2 regions of the Kitasatospora sp. NPDC023120 genome follow, and region 1 is predicted to be linked to the other one. Evidence: riboswitches for the same ligand, from Rfam matches in the RefSeq annotation. Region 1 holds a riboswitch; the other holds the start of a gene.

Region 1 (7,434 bases):
CCTCCGAGGTTGGCGTCCAGCAGGTCCTGGTTGAGGGCGTCCGGGTCGAGCCCGAACATCGCCTCGATCGGCTTGGCCAGCAGGGCGAGCAGGATCAGCAGGATCACCACGACGCCGCCGGCGACGGCGGCCTTGTCCCGCTTGAAGCGGGTCCAGGCGATCTGGCCGAGGGAGCGGCCCTCGATCTTCTTGGCCGGGCCGGCGGGGGCTGCTGCCTCCGGTTCGTTCCCGGCGGTGGTCACGGATGCGGTCATGGTGTCAGTTGGTCCCCTCGCCGACGGTGGCCGGCCCACGGGTGCCGGTCGCCGGCTTCGGCGGTGCGGCTGCGGACGTGCGAAAGGTGCTAGGAGGAGCGGGTGTTCGCGGCAGTGCGTCGTGCACAGGCACTGCCGCCACGCGGGATGGGCTTCGCGTGGACGAGCGGGTCGGCGTGCGCGCTCACCTTTGTGGGGTTCCAATGCGCGGTGCGTTGCGCAGAACTCTCTGCCATGCGACTTGTCTTACGCCAGACCTGACAACCGACAGATGCCCAACTGTGATCTGCAGGCATGCACCTCACCTGTCACCGGCATATCACTCTTCACATGGCTGTAACAGGCATGTCAAGATAACCGGACGCCCACACTCGGAAATTCGCCCCGAAAGCATCGAAGCCGACTTGACGGACAATCAAGTCGGCTTCGCGGTGGGATTTAGGCGAGAAGGAGCGCGGCAATCAACGCCCGGGGTAGCCGGGCCACGGCCGCTGGGCGTGCTGGGGCTGCTGCTGCCAGCCCGGCGCGGGCGGCTGCGTGCCGTACGCCCACCCCGGTGTCGGCTGCCCCGGCATCGACTGCCCCGGGTACGCGGGCGGCGGCACCGGCGGGTACGGACCGGTCGCCGGGCGTCCGGCCTCCCGGTCGAAGAACGGCCGCGAGTTGGCGCGCATCCACAGCGCCACCGGGTCGTACTCGTCCGACATCGCCACGGTGGACACCGCGAGCCCCTCCGGGGCCACCGCGATCGCCCGCTGCATCAGCGCGCGCACCGCCTCCACCGCCGGCGGCGAGCTCTCGTACAGGTCCAGACCGATCGCCAGGTACGGCTCCCCCACCGCCGGCTGCACCCAGGCCCGGCGCAGCGCCCGTACCGCGCGCACCTCGCCGGCCTGCCGCTCCAGCAGCGCGAAGAACTGCTGGGCGTTGAGCTGCGGCTCGCTCAGCTTCAGCGGACCGGCGGGCAGCCGGTCCAGGCCCGCGGCGATCCGCCGCAGGTCCGCCCAGGGCACGCCGACGCCGCCGCCGGGGGCGTGCGGGTTGAGCCACAGGCCCCAGCGGGTGCGGTACAGCGAAGCGGCGATCTCACGGCCGGAGATGACCTCGTGGGCCCGTGCCCAGCCGGAGGCGGCCAGCTGCTCGGGCGAGGTGACGGCCGGCGCGTAGCCGTGGCCGCTGATCTCCATGTTCCCGTACTGTGCCTCCGGGCTGCCCGGCGTGCCGTGCCAGAGCAGCATCCAGACCCGGCCGTCCGCCAGCGCGTGCAGCAGCCGCTCGTACGCGTCGTAGCGCTCGGGCGCGACCTCGCGCAGGGCGTGCTCCAGCACGCCCGGATCCGCTCCCGGGCGCCCGGCCGGTGCCTGGCCCCAGGGCCCGCCCGCTCCCGTTCCCGCACTCATGCGCCCACCTCGCCGCGCCTCTTTCCTCGAACCCGCCGGCCCGTCGGCCGTCTGCACGCACCCTATGGCGCGGCACCGGCCACCGCCACGGCGACGTGCCTCTGATACGAACCCGCTCACACCCGCGTGTAGAAAGGCATTACCCGGGTGAGCAGCCACTCGACCACCGGGTCGTCGGCGAGGTCGAGCAGTACGAGGTGGACGCCGCCCGGCAGCGGCGCGGTTCCCAGCGCCCGGCCGAGCGCGTCGTTCACCGCGGCCGGGTCGGCCGGGGCCGCCGGATCCAACTGGACGCCCACGAACATCACGGTCGGCTCGCCCTCGATGCTGGCCAGCGCCCGGCGGGCGGTCAACACCCCGGGAAGGGCCGACAGTTCGGCCCGGCAGGCGGCCAGGAAGTGTTCCGGGTCCTCGCCCGCCACGGGCTCGCGCAGCGCCACCCGACCGCCGGTCGGCGCCGCCTGGTCCTCGGCTCCGTCCCAGCGGTCGTCCCGCGGACCGCGGCGCAGCTCGGCCACACCCTGCGGCGGCACCGGGATGCCCACCGGCGCCTCCGGGTTCACCGCGATGCCCACGCCCAGCGGCAGCCCGCGGGCGAACTCCCAGACCGGCGCGATCGCGAAGGCCATCCCGGGCGCCTGCTGCAGGAACACCTCCTGCGAGGAGAACACCGGCACGTACGGGTCACCGGCCAGCTCGATGGTCGGCAGGTCCAGCGACTGCCCCTGCGGGTCCGCCCCGGCGGGCAGCGGCACCCACACCTGGCTGCGGGCCAGCACCTCGATCACCCGCGGCGTCGCGCCCGGGTCGCCCAGGGCCGCGGTCAGCACCTGCTCCAGCTCGTTGGCCGGCCACGAGCCGCCCGCCGGCGCCGCCTCCGGACCGCCCCACCCCTGCTGCTGTTCCACCGGGTACCCCATGCGCCGCCGATCCCGCCCTCTGCCGCTCGGCCGCCCTCTGCTGCGCCGACGCGGAGCAGTCTAGGGCCCGAGGAGGCTCTCCCTAGGGCTCGTGTTCGGTCCCGAGCCGTGTGACCGGGTCCCCCCTCCCCTCCTCGCCCGGGACGTGCCATGATGTCCGCGTCCGACGGCATGCGCCGCGGGCCCCCACAACTCCATACCGGCCGCTCGAACCCGCGCGGGAGAGCCCGGAGTGCCGCACCAGCGGCACAGCCGGCGCCGAAGGAGCAAGTCCTCCCCGGAATCTCTCAGGCCCCCCTACCGCACGGGTTAGGCACATCTGGAAAGCGGCGCACGGCCCTGTCGCGCGCCCACCCACGGTGCAAGCCGCCATGCTGTCCTCCAAGCTGGAAACAGCTGCGGGCCGGCGGCGGTGAAGCTCTCAGGTTCGACGACAGATGGGGAGACCCACGCCGCCGCATGCCCGCGCGCAGGGTCGGCCCCGAGCGGGACCGGTCCGGCGCGTGCACCCCTGAGTGCCCCGACCGAGGAGTTCCTGGCCATGTCGTCCCTCCGCCTGACCGCGCTCGACGCGCTGCACCGCGCCCTCGGCGCGACCATGACCGACTTCGCCGGCTGGGACATGCCGCTGCGCTACGGCAGCGAGCGCGAGGAGCACCTCGCCGTCCGCACCAAGGCCGGTCTGTTCGACCTCTCCCACATGGGCGAGATCACCGTCACCGGCCCGCAGGCCGGCGAGATGCTGGACCACGCGCTGGTCGGCTTCGTCTCCGCGCTGGGCGTGCTGCGCGCCCGCTACACCATGATCTGCGCCGAGGACGGCGGCATCCTGGACGACCTGATCGTCTACCGCCTGCGCGAGGACGCCTTCCTGGTCGTCGCCAACGCCTCCAACGCCCAGCTGGTCCTCGACGAGCTGATCGCCCGCGCCAAGGGCTTCGACGCCGTCGTCACCGACGACCGCGACACCTACGCGCTGATCGCCGTCCAGGGCCCGGAGTCCACCGCGATCCTGGCCGAGACCACCGACGCGGACCTGCCCGGCCTGAAGTACTACGCGATCCTCCCGGCCCAGGTGGCCGGCCGCGACGTGCTGCTCGCCCGCACCGGCTACACCGGCGAGGACGGCTTCGAGATCTTCTGCCACCCGGTCGACGCCGAGCCGATCTGGCAGGCCCTGACCGCCGCCGGCGAGGGCCGCGGCCTGATCCCGTGCGGCCTGTCCTGCCGCGACACGCTGCGCCTGGAGGCGGGCATGCCGCTGTACGGGCACGAGCTGTCCACCGACCTCACCCCGTTCGACGCCGGCCTGGGCCGGGTCGTCCGCTTCGACAAGACCACCAACGGCGGCGCCTTCATCGGCCGCAAGGCGCTGGAGCAGGCCGCCGCCGCGGCCGAGACCAACCCGCCGCGGGTGCTGGTCGGCCTGGTCTCCGAGGGCAAGCGCGTCCCGCGCGCCGAGTACACCGTGGTCTCCGCCGACGGCGCCCCGATCGGCCGGATCACCTCCGGCGCGCCCTCCCCGACGCTGGGGCAGCCGATCGCGATGGCCTACGTCGACGCGGCCCACGCCACCCCCGGCACCACCGTCGCGGTGGACGTGCGCGGCAAGCACGAGCCGGTCCAGGTCGTGGCGCTGCCGTTCTACAAGCGCGCCCGCTGACCGAGCGCGCACCCGCCTTTCCCCCATATCCGCACGTCGAAGCCGTCCGAGCGGCGGCCCGCTTCGTCGTACCCGCTTCCCATCCTGGAGAATGACGCCATGAGCAACCCCCAGCACCTGCAGTACACCGAAGAGCACGAGTGGCTGACCACCGCCGCCGCGGGCGAGACCGCGACCGTCGGTATCACCCAGCACGCCGCGGACGCGCTCGGTGACATCGTCTACGTGCAGCTGCCCGAGGTCGGCGACGAGGTGACCGCCGGCGAGACCTGTGGCGAGCTGGAGTCGACCAAGTCGGTCAGCGACCTGTACTCCCCGGTGACCGGTGAGGTCGTCGAGGTCAACCAGGACGTCCTGGACGACAACAGCCTGGTCAACAGCGCCCCCTTCGAGGGCGGCTGGCTGTTCAAGGTGCGTGTGGCGTCCGCCGGCAAGCTGCTCAGCGCGGACGAGTACAACACCTTCATCAAGGCCTGACCCGCTGGTGACCGGGCGGGCCGCGCGCGCGTCGGCCCGCCCCCACCGTGGCCCCCTTTCCTCCTCCACCGGGAAGAACACACCATGACGGTTCTCAACCAGTCCCTGCACGCCCTCGACCCGGAGATCGCCGCCGCGGTCGACGCCGAGCTGCACCGCCAGCAGACCACCCTGGAGATGATCGCCTCCGAGAACTTCGCCCCGGTGGCGGTCATGGAGGCCCAGGGCTCGGTGCTCACCAACAAGTACGCCGAGGGCTACCCCGGCCGCCGCTACTACGGCGGCTGCGAGCACGTCGACGTGGTCGAGCAGATCGCGATCGACCGCATCAAGGCCCTGTTCGGTGCCGAGCACGCCAACGTCCAGCCGCACTCCGGCGCGCAGGCCAACGCCGCCGCGATGTTCGCGCTGATCCAGCCGGGCGACACCATCCTGGGCCTGAACCTGGCCCACGGCGGTCACCTGACCCACGGCATGAAGATCAACTTCTCCGGCAAGCTCTACAACGTGGTCGCGTACCACGTGGACGAGAAGACCGGCCAGGTCGACATGGCCGAGGTCGAGCGCCTCGCCAAGGAGCACCAGCCGAAGCTGATCATCGCCGGCTGGTCCGCCTACCCGCGCCAGCTGGACTTCGCCGAGTTCCGCCGGGTCGCCGACGAGGTCGGCGCGCTGCTCATGGTGGACATGGCGCACTTCGCCGGCCTGGTGGCCGCCGGGCTGCACCCCAACCCGGTGCCCTACGCGGACGTGGTCACCACCACCACCCACAAGACCCTGGGCGGCCCGCGCGGCGGCGTCATCCTGTCCAAGGCCGAGTACGCCAAGAAGATCAACTCCGCGGTCTTCCCCGGTCAGCAGGGCGGCCCGCTGGAGCACGTGATCGCCGGCAAGGCGGTCGCCTTCAAGGTCGCGGCCTCGGAGGAGTTCAAGGAGCGCCAGCAGCGCACCCTGGAGGGCGCGCGCATCCTGGCCGAGCGCCTGCTGCAGGAGGACGTCGCCGAGGCCGGCGCGTCCGTGCTGTCCGGCGGCACCGACGTCCACCTGGTCCTGGTCGACCTGCGCAACAGCCAGCTCGACGGCCAGCAGGCCGAGGACCGGCTGCACGAGGTCGGCATCACGGTCAACCGCAACGCCATCCCGAACGACCCCCGCCCGCCGATGGTCACCTCGGGCCTGCGCATCGGCACCCCGGCCCTGGCCACCCGCGGCTTCCAGGCCGAGGACTTCCGCGAGGTCGCCGACATCATCGCCGAGGCGCTCAAGCCCGCCTTCGACGAGACCGTCGCCTCCGCGCTGAAGGCCCGCGTCACCGCGCTGGCCGAGAAGTACCCGCTGTACCCCAACCTCTGATCACTCCCGTGATCGTCCGGGCGGAGTGACCGGCCTCACCCCGCCACGGCAGCTGGGACCCCGGGGCACCGCGCACACTTGGTAGTGCGCGCGGTGCCCCGACCCGTGTCGGCCCCCCGCCCGCCCGTTCCTCCACGAGACCAGACAAGGACGTCCTCCGTGGCCATCAGTGTCTTCGACCTCTTCTCCATCGGCATCGGCCCGTCGAGCTCCCACACCGTGGGCCCGATGCGCGCCGCCCGCATGTTCGCCCGCCGACTGCGGTCCGAAGGCCTGCTGGCCCAGGTGACAGCCGTGCGCGCCGAGCTGTACGGCTCGCTCGGCGCCACCGGCCACGGCCACGGCACGCCGAAGGCCGTCCTGCTCGGCCTGGAGAACAACTCACCCCGCACCGTCGACGTCGACCAGGCCGACAAGGACGTCGAGCGGATCACCGCCGAGAAGAGGATCAACCTGCTCGGCGAGCACCCCATCGGCTTCGACCCCGACAGCCAGCTGGTGCTGCACCGCCGCCGCTCGCTGCCGTACCACGCCAACGGGATGACCCTCTGGGCCTTCGCCGCCGACGGCTCCACGCTGCTGGAGAAGACCTACTACTCGGTCGGCGGCGGCTTCGTCGTCGACGAGGACGCGATCGGCGCCGACCGGGTCAAGCCGGACGACACCGCGCTGCGCTACCCCTTCCGCACCGGCGAGGAGCTGCTGCGGCTCACCCGCGAGACCGGGCTGTCGATCTCCGGCCTGATGCTGGAGAACGAGAAGGCCTGGCGCAGTGAGGAGGAGATCCGCACCGGGCTGCTGGAGATCTGGTCCGTGATGCAGGAGTGCGTGCGGGCCGGCATGACCCGCGAGGGCATCCTGCCGGGCGGTCTCAAGGTCCGCCGCCGGGCGGCCGCGGCCGCGCGGACGCTGCGTGCCGAGGGCATCGGGCCCGCCAACGCGATGGAGTGGGTGACCCTCTACGCGATGGCGGTCAACGAGGAGAACGCCTCCGGCCGCCGGGTGGTCACCGCACCGACCAACGGCGCGGCGGGGATCATCCCGGCCGTACTGCACTACTACCTGAACTTCATCCCGGGCGCCGACGACGAGGGCATCGTCCGCTTCCTCCTCGCGGCCGGCGCCATCGGCATGCTGTTCAAGGAGAACGCCTCCATCTCCGGCGCCGAGGTCGGCTGCCAGGGCGAGGTCGGCTCGGCCTGCTCGATGGCCGCGGGCGGCCTCGCCGAGGTCCTCGGCGGCACCCCCGAGCAGGTCGAGAACGCCGCCGAGATCGGTATCGAGCACAACCTCGGCCTCACCTGCGACCCGGTCGGCGGCCTGGTCCAGATCCCCTGCATCGAGCGCAACGGCATGGCGTCGGTCAA
Region 2 (7,434 bases), on a different contig from region 1:
TGCTGCGGGAGCTGTCGCCGCTGGTGCAGCCGCTGAGCCTGGACGAGGCCTTCGTGGACCTCGAAGCCGGACCGTACGGCCCGGTGCTGGCGGAGACGGACCATGAGACCGGCGAGCGGCTGGTGCTCGCGCTGGCGGAGGACCTGCGGGCCGACATCCTGCGGCTGACCGGGCTGACCGGCTCGGTGGGGGCAGCCGGGTCCAAGCTGATGGCCAAGATCGCTTCCGAGCAGGCCAAGCCGGACGGCCTGGTGCTGATCGAGCCGGGGCAGGAGCGGGCCGTGCTCGGGCCGATGCCGGTCCGGGCGCTGCCGGGGATCGGGCCGGCCACCGAGCAGGTGCTGCGGCGGGCCGGGCTGACCACGGTGGCCGACCTCGCGGAGGCGGGCGAGGCGGAGCTGGTCCAGCTGCTGGGGCGGGCGCACGGCGCCGGGATCCACCAGATGTCGATAGGGCTGGACGAGCGGCCGGTCGTCGCCGACCAGGACGCCAAGTCCGTCTCGGTGGAGGACACCTACGAGGTGGACCTGGCCGACCGGGAGCGGGTGCTGCGCGAGGTGGAGGCACTGGCCGCGCGGTGCGTGCGGCGACTGCGGGCGGCCGGGCGCTCGGGGCGGACGGTGGTGCTCAAGGTCCGCCGCTTCGACTTCTCGACGCTGACCCGCTCGGAAACGCTCGGCGGGCCCACGGACGACGAGGCAGTGATCACCGCGACCGCCCGCCGGCTGGCCGAGCAGGTGGACATCACCGGCGGGGTCCGGCTGCTCGGCGTGGGCGTCGCCCAACTCGCCGACTACACCCAGGAGGACCTGTTCGCACAGGCCCTGCGGGAGGAGGCGGCGGAGCACACGGAGGAGGCGGCCGAGTCCGAGGAGGCCGCGGAGGAGGCGGAGGCCGTCGCGGTGCGGCGGTGGATGCCCGGACAGGACGTCCGGCACGAGGAGTTCGGGCTGGGCTGGGTGCAGGGCAGCGGCGTCGGGAGGGTCACCGTACGGTTCGAGACGCCGTGGAGCGGACCCGGGCGGGTGCGGACCTTCGCGGTGGACGACCCGGCGCTCGAGCCGACCCGGCCGCTGCCGCTGCGCCGGGGCGAGGACGCGGAGGCGGACGGGGATGCGGACGCCAGCGGCGGGGCGGACGGCGGGACGGATGGCGGGGCCTGAGGCACGAAAACGGCCCCACCCGGTGGGGGAGTACCGGGTGGGGCCGCATCACCGTGCCGGTCCCCGTACGTTCGTGATGCCCTCGCGACGTACGGAGGCCGGGGCCCCGCGCCCTGTCCCTGAGCGCGGGGGCCGGACGCCTCGTCAGGCGTCGGTCTTCACCAGCTTGTCGCTGGAGTCCTGCTGGGCCGAGCCGTCGACGACGGTCAGGGGCACGGCCGGCTTGACGGTGCGGATCAGGAACGGGACGACACCGGCGACGACGCAGACCACGGCCGCGGTCCAGAACGCGTGCTTGAAGGCGTCCAGGGTGGGCAGCGTGAGCGGGATCTGCGGCGGCAGCTTCATGGTGTCGCCGGTCAGGATGGCGGCCATGACGGCGGTGCCGATCGCGCCACCGACGGTGCGCAGCACCGAGTTCATGCCGTTGGCGATGCCGCTCTGCTCGACCGGGACGGCGCCGTTGATGTAGGCCGGCATCGCGGCGAACGCGAGGCCGACGCCGAGGCCGAAGATCGCCGAGGCGGTGTAGATGTCGCCCTCCCGGCTGTGCCGCAGGGCCAGGTAGGCCATCGCGACGGCGCCGAGGGCGCCACCGAGGACCAGCGGCAGGCGCGGGCCGCGGCGGGCGATCAGCAGCGCGCCCAGCGGGGCGGCCACCATCGAGCCGATCGCGGACGGCAGCAGCATGACACCGGCGTGCAGGACGGTGGCGGTGAAGCCGTAGTGGGTCAGCTTGTCCGGGGCCTGGGCGAAGTTGCTGATGACCATGAACGAGCCGTACATGCCGAAGCCGATGAGCAGGCCCGCCAGGTTGGTGAAGGCGACGGCCGGGCGGGACATCATCTTCATGTCCACCAGGGGGTGCGCGACCTTGGTCTCGATGATGCCCCAGACCAGGGCCACGACGGCGGCGACGGCGAACAGGCCGAGGGTCTTGGTGGAGGTCCAGCCCCAGTGGTTGCCCTGGCTGACCGCGACCAGCAGCGCGGAGAGCCAGCCGGCCAGGGTGAGCGCGCCGAGCGGGTCGGCGCCGCCGTCCTTGTCGGTGACCGGGTCGGACGGGACGCGGAAGGCGACCAGGGCGATCGCGATCAGGCCGAAGACCAGGCCCATCCAGAAGATCGACGTGTAGTTCCAGTGCTCCAGCAGGAGACCGGTGGCGACCAGGCCGAGGCCGGAGCCGACGCCCATCGAGGCGCTGATGGCGGCGACGCCGCCGGTCACCTTCTGCTTGGGCAGCTCGTCGCGGACGATGCTGATCGCCAGCGGCATCACGCCACCGCCGGCGCCCTGCAGGACACGGGCGACGACCAGCCAGGTGAAGGAGTGGGTGCTGACCGCCAGCGCCGAACCGGCGACCAGGCCCGCCAGCGAGATCAGCAGCATCGGCTTGCGGCCCCGGAGGTCGCCGAAGCGGCCGAGGAGGGGAGTCAGCACGGCGGCGGAGAGCAGGTTGGCGGTCATCAGCCAGGTGACGCTGGAGGCCGAGACGCTCAGTTCCTTGGCCAGCGAGGGCAGGATCGGGACGACCGCGGTCTGCACAACGCTGAACGACAGCATCGCCAGGATGAGGGCCGGCAGGACCCGGGCGCTGCTCTGCTTCTCGGCCGCGGTGGTGGGCTGGGGTGCCTCACTCACGGTTGCTTCCTCCCGTACATAGTGAATGAACTGAAGTAACCATGCAGGGAGATACTTCAGAGTGTCAAATATCGAGCGGTTAAGCTTTGGCAAAGGGCGGAGTTCGGGCTGGTGGGGGCGCCTGCGGCGGGCTGGGGGAGGGGGCGGCGCCTTGGTGACGGGGAGGGGCTGGGGTATGGCAGGAGAGCGGGCATGGGGAGGGCCCCGGCCTTTGGGGGGTCGGGGCCCTGGGTGGGGGTGGGGTCAGATGAGGGGGCGTGGGGCGGTGGGGTGGGGGGTGTCGGTCGCCGGTGAGGGTGGGGCGGCGGTGTCCGGGGGCGTGGTGTTGTCGTTGACGTCGACGTGCTCGCGGCGGAGTTCCTCCCGGATCACCTTCTCCTCGGTGTAGCGCTCGACCACGAGGCGGACGCGCTCGATGGGGGCGAGGTACTTGCGGACCACCGGGCGCTCCTCACGGAGGGTGACCTCTTCGACGGCCTCGTCGATCTCCTTCTCGGTGAGGGAGGCGCGTTCGGCCTCGCTGACCGGCATCCGTTCGACCCGGACCCGTTCGCGGACCACCGGGACGCGGCGCTCGATCTGCTCGGTCGTCACGTATTTGCGCAGCTTCGCGGTGCCGAGGGTGTGCCACTCGGTGGTGATGTCCAGCCGCTCCTCGCGGCAGGTGATCTCGATCGGGGCGTCGGGAGCGGACGCGGCGGCACCCGCGGCGGGCGCGGGGGTGGTGGCCGCCGGGGTGGGCTGCGGCTTCGGCTCGACGTGCGGCGTGACAGCGCGGGTGGGCGCGGGGGTGCTGAGGGTCCGTACTTTGGCCTCCGGGGCGGTGCTGGTGTTGATCGGCGTGTGCTCGGGGGGGCGGAAGGCGGGCGGCTTGGCGGCGGCCGCGGCCGCGGCGGCTGCGGCGGGCGCCGCGGCCGGGGTGGTGCCGAAGTCGACGTCGGACGGCGCGGACCGACTGCCGTTCTCGCCGGCCTGGTGGCCGTCCGCCGCGGTGTCGAGGCCGTAGTAGCGGTAGAGCTGCAGCTCCTGGGTGGGGGACAGGTGCTGGCCCACACCGAAGTCCGGGGACTCCTTGACCAGCGACTTGTCGTACGGCACCCGGAGCTCGTCGCCGGCGAACTCGCTCGTGGTGAGCGGGACGAAGGCGTCCCGGCCGAAGATGCCGGTCCGGACGGCGGCCCACTCGGGCCGGCCGGTGGCGTCGTCCAGGTACACCTCGTCGACCGTGCCGATCTTGTCTCCGTTGCGGTCGACCGCCTTGTGGCCGATGAGGTCCCGGGGGTCGATGTCGGTCTGCACTCTTTCCTCCAGTGCGCTGGGCCTGTGGCACTCCCGCAGGTCGGCGGTCGGAGCGCCCGTCCCGTCCGCCTCTCCACACCAAATGCCATGAAACGGACGGGCGCGACCGGGGTGCGCCGGACGGGCTGCGGGCTGAGCTGTCCGGGGGACGCGCGTAGACCCGGGGTGACGGGAAGCACCCGTGATCGGAAGGCCTCCCGCTGGTACCCTGGGCGGCGACCGCAGAGCCCGCTCGGGAGAGTCTCCGACCGCGAAAACCGCTGGTCGGGGCGCCGAAGGAGCAACTCCTCCCCGGAATCTCTCAGGCATCCGTACCGTGTGGGGTAGGTCACTCTGGAAAGCAGGGCAGGAGTCTCGGCATGGGAGCCGGCGACCACCACCCTCACCGACGGTGCAAGCCGACGGAGCGCTCACAGCGCGCCGTGCGGGCGAAGCTCTCAGGTCCCGATGACAGAGGGGGAGGCCTGTCGGGTCCGCCCGCCATCGCCGAGTTCGCTGTCCGCAGCGGGAAGGCCGGTCGGCGTGCGTACCCCCGCCGGTCCGTGACCAGGAGGCCTCGACCACCATGAACGCCCAGCCGAACGCGGGACGCCCCACCGGCGCCTCGACCCTCACCGAGCTTGAGCTGGCCAGCCCCTTCGAGAACCGCCACATCGGCCCCGACGCCGCCGCGCAGGAGAAGATGCTGGCGTCCGTCGGCTACGGCTCGCTGGACGAGCTCGCCGCCACGGCCGTGCCCGAGGCGATCCGCTCCATCACCGGCCTGGACCTGCCCGCCGGCCGGACCGAGGCCCAGGTCCTCGCCGAGCTGCGCGAGCTGGCCGGCCGCAACCAGGTGCTCCAGCCGATGATCGGCCTGGGCTACTACGGCACCTTCACCCCGCCGGTGATCCTCCGCAACGTCATGGAGAACCCGGCCTGGTACACCGCGTACACCCCGTACCAGCCGGAGATCTCGCAGGGCCGCCTGGAAGCGCTGCTCAACTTCCAGACCCTGGTCTCCGACCTGACCGGCCTGCCGACCTCCGGCTCCTCGCTGCTGGACGAGGGCACCGCGGCCGCTGAGGCGATGGCGCTGGCCCGCCGCGTCACCAAGGTCAAGGGCGGTGTCTTCCTGGTCGACGCCGAGACCCTGCCGCAGACCATCGCGGTGATCAACACCCGCGCGGTGCCGACCGGTGTCGAGGTCGTCGTCGCCGACCTGTCCGAGGGCATCCCGGCCGAGATTGCCGAGCGCGGCGTCTTCGGCGTGCTGCTGCAGTACCCGGGCGCCACCGGTGTGGTCCGCGACCTCACCCCGGTGATCGAGCAGGCGCACGGCCTGGGCGCGATCGTCGCCGTCGCCGCCGACCTGCTGGCGCTGACCCTGCTCAAGTCCCCGGGCGCGCTGGGCGCCGACATCGCCTGCGGCACCTCGCAGCGCTTCGGCGTCCCGATGGGCTTCGGCGGCCCGCACGCCGGCTACCTCTCGGTGCGCGCCGAGTACGCCCGCTCGCTGCCCGGCCGCCTGGTCGGCGTCTCCGTCGACTCCGACGGCAACCGCGCCTACCGCCTGGCGCTGCAGACCCGCGAGCAGCACATCCGCCGCGAGAAGGCCACCAGCAACATCTGCACCGCCCAGGTGCTGCTCGCCGTCATGGCCTCGATGTACGCCGTGTACCACGGCCCGGACGGCCTGGCCGACATCGCCCGCCGTACCCACCGCTACGCCGCCGCCCTCGCCGAGGGCCTGCGGGCCGGCGGCGTCGAGCTGCTGCACGGCGAGTTCTTCGACACCGTCACCGCCGTCGTCCCGGGCCGTGCCGCCGAGATCGCCGCCGCCGCCCGCGCCAACGGCATCAACCTGTACCAGGACGGCGCGGACCGGATCTCCGTCTCCACCGACGAGACCACCACCCGCGAGCACCTGGCCGGCGTCTGGGCCGCGTTCGGTGTCGAGGCGGTCGAGGTCGCCGAGGCCGCCGAGGCGCTGCCGACCGGGCTGCTGCGCGAGGACGAGTACCTGACCCACCCGGTCTTCCACAGCCACCGCTCGGAGACCGCCATGCTGCGCTATCTGCGCCGCCTGTCGGACCGGGACTACGCGCTGGACCGCGGCATGATCCCGCTGGGCTCCTGCACCATGAAGCTCAACGCGACCACCGAGATGGAGGCGGTGACCTGGCCGGAGTTCGGCCAGCTGCACCCCTTCGCGCCGATCGAGCAGGCCCAGGGCTACCTGACCCTGATCCGCCAGCTGGAGCAGCAGCTGGTCGAGGTGACCGGCTACGACGCCGTCTCGATCCAGCCGAACGCGGGCTCGCAGGGCGAGCTGGCCGGCCTGCTGGCCGTCCGCGCCTACCACCACGCCAACGGCGACACCCAGCGCGACGTCTGCCTGATCCCGTCCTCCGCGCACGGCACCAACGCGGCCTCCGCGGTGATGGCCGGCATGCGCGTGGTCGTGGTGAAGACCCTGGTCGACGGCGACGTGGACGTCGAGGACCTGAAGGCCAAGATCGAGCAGCACCGCGACAGCCTGTCGGTGCTGATGGTCACCTACCCGTCGACCCACGGCGTGTACGAGACCGAGATCACCAACATCTGCGCCCTGGTGCACGAGGCCGGCGGCCAGGTGTACGTGGACGGTGCCAACCTGAACGCCCTGGTCGGCCTGGCCAAGCCGGGCAAGTTCGGCGCGGACGTCTCGCACCTGAACCTGCACAAGACCTTCTGCATCCCGCACGGCGGCGGCGGCCCGGGCGTCGGCCCGGTCGCGGTGCGCGCCCACCTGGCGCCGTACCTGCCGAACCACCCGCTGCAGGAGGAGGCCGGCCCGGCCACCGGTGTCGGCCCGATCTCGGCCGCGCCGTGGGGCTCGGCGGCGATCCTGCCGATCTCCTGGGCGTACGTCCGGCTGATGGGCGGCGAGGGCCTCAAGCGCGCGACCCAGGTCGCGGTGCTGAACGCCAACTACATCGCCAAGCGCCTGGCGCCGCACTTCCCGGTGCTCTACACCGGTCCGGGCGGGCTGGTCGCGCACGAGTGCATCATCGACCTGCGGCCGCTGACCAAGGAGACGGGCGTGACGGTGGACGACATCGCCAAGCGCCTGATCGACTACGGCTTCCACGCGCCGACGATGTCCTTCCCGGTGGCCGGCACGCTGATGATCGAGCCGACCGAGTCCGAGGACCTGCACGAGATCGACCGCTTCTGCGACGCGATGATCGAGATCCGCGCCGAGATCGACAAGGTCGGCTCGGGCGAGTGGGCGGCCGACGACAACCCGCTGAGCAACGCCCCGCACACCGCCGCCGAGCTGGCCGGCGACTGGGCGCACGGCTACTCG

What was found. A riboswitch is a leader RNA that binds a small molecule or an ion and turns the genes downstream of it on or off. The one in region 1 is predicted to bind glycine.
Region 2: another riboswitch for glycine. It lies ahead of gcvP (aminomethyl-transferring glycine dehydrogenase); the one in region 1 lies ahead of gcvT (glycine cleavage system aminomethyltransferase GcvT).

The regions. Positions count from the first base shown of each region.
Region 1 is NZ_JBVHHY010000008.1:144,877-152,310, reverse strand. It holds gene ACZ3TI_RS14065 (ABC transporter permease) at 1-254, opposite strand, end outside; gene ACZ3TI_RS14060 (enhanced serine sensitivity protein SseB C-terminal domain-containing protein) at 716-1,654, opposite strand; gene ACZ3TI_RS14055 (enhanced serine sensitivity protein SseB C-terminal domain-containing protein) at 1,771-2,574, opposite strand; glycine riboswitch at 2,783-2,887, shown strand; gene gcvT (glycine cleavage system aminomethyltransferase GcvT) at 3,116-4,237, shown strand; gene gcvH (glycine cleavage system protein GcvH) at 4,337-4,714, shown strand; gene glyA (serine hydroxymethyltransferase) at 4,799-6,067, shown strand; gene ACZ3TI_RS14035 (L-serine ammonia-lyase) at 6,227-7,434, shown strand, end outside.
Region 2 is NZ_JBVHHY010000022.1:10,847-18,280, forward strand. It holds gene ACZ3TI_RS28890 (DNA polymerase IV) at 1-1,163, shown strand, start outside; gene ACZ3TI_RS28895 (MFS transporter) at 1,308-2,804, opposite strand; gene ACZ3TI_RS28900 (PRC and DUF2382 domain-containing protein) at 3,048-4,103, opposite strand; glycine riboswitch at 4,327-4,430, shown strand; glycine riboswitch at 4,432-4,564, shown strand; gene gcvP (aminomethyl-transferring glycine dehydrogenase) at 4,669-7,434, shown strand, end outside.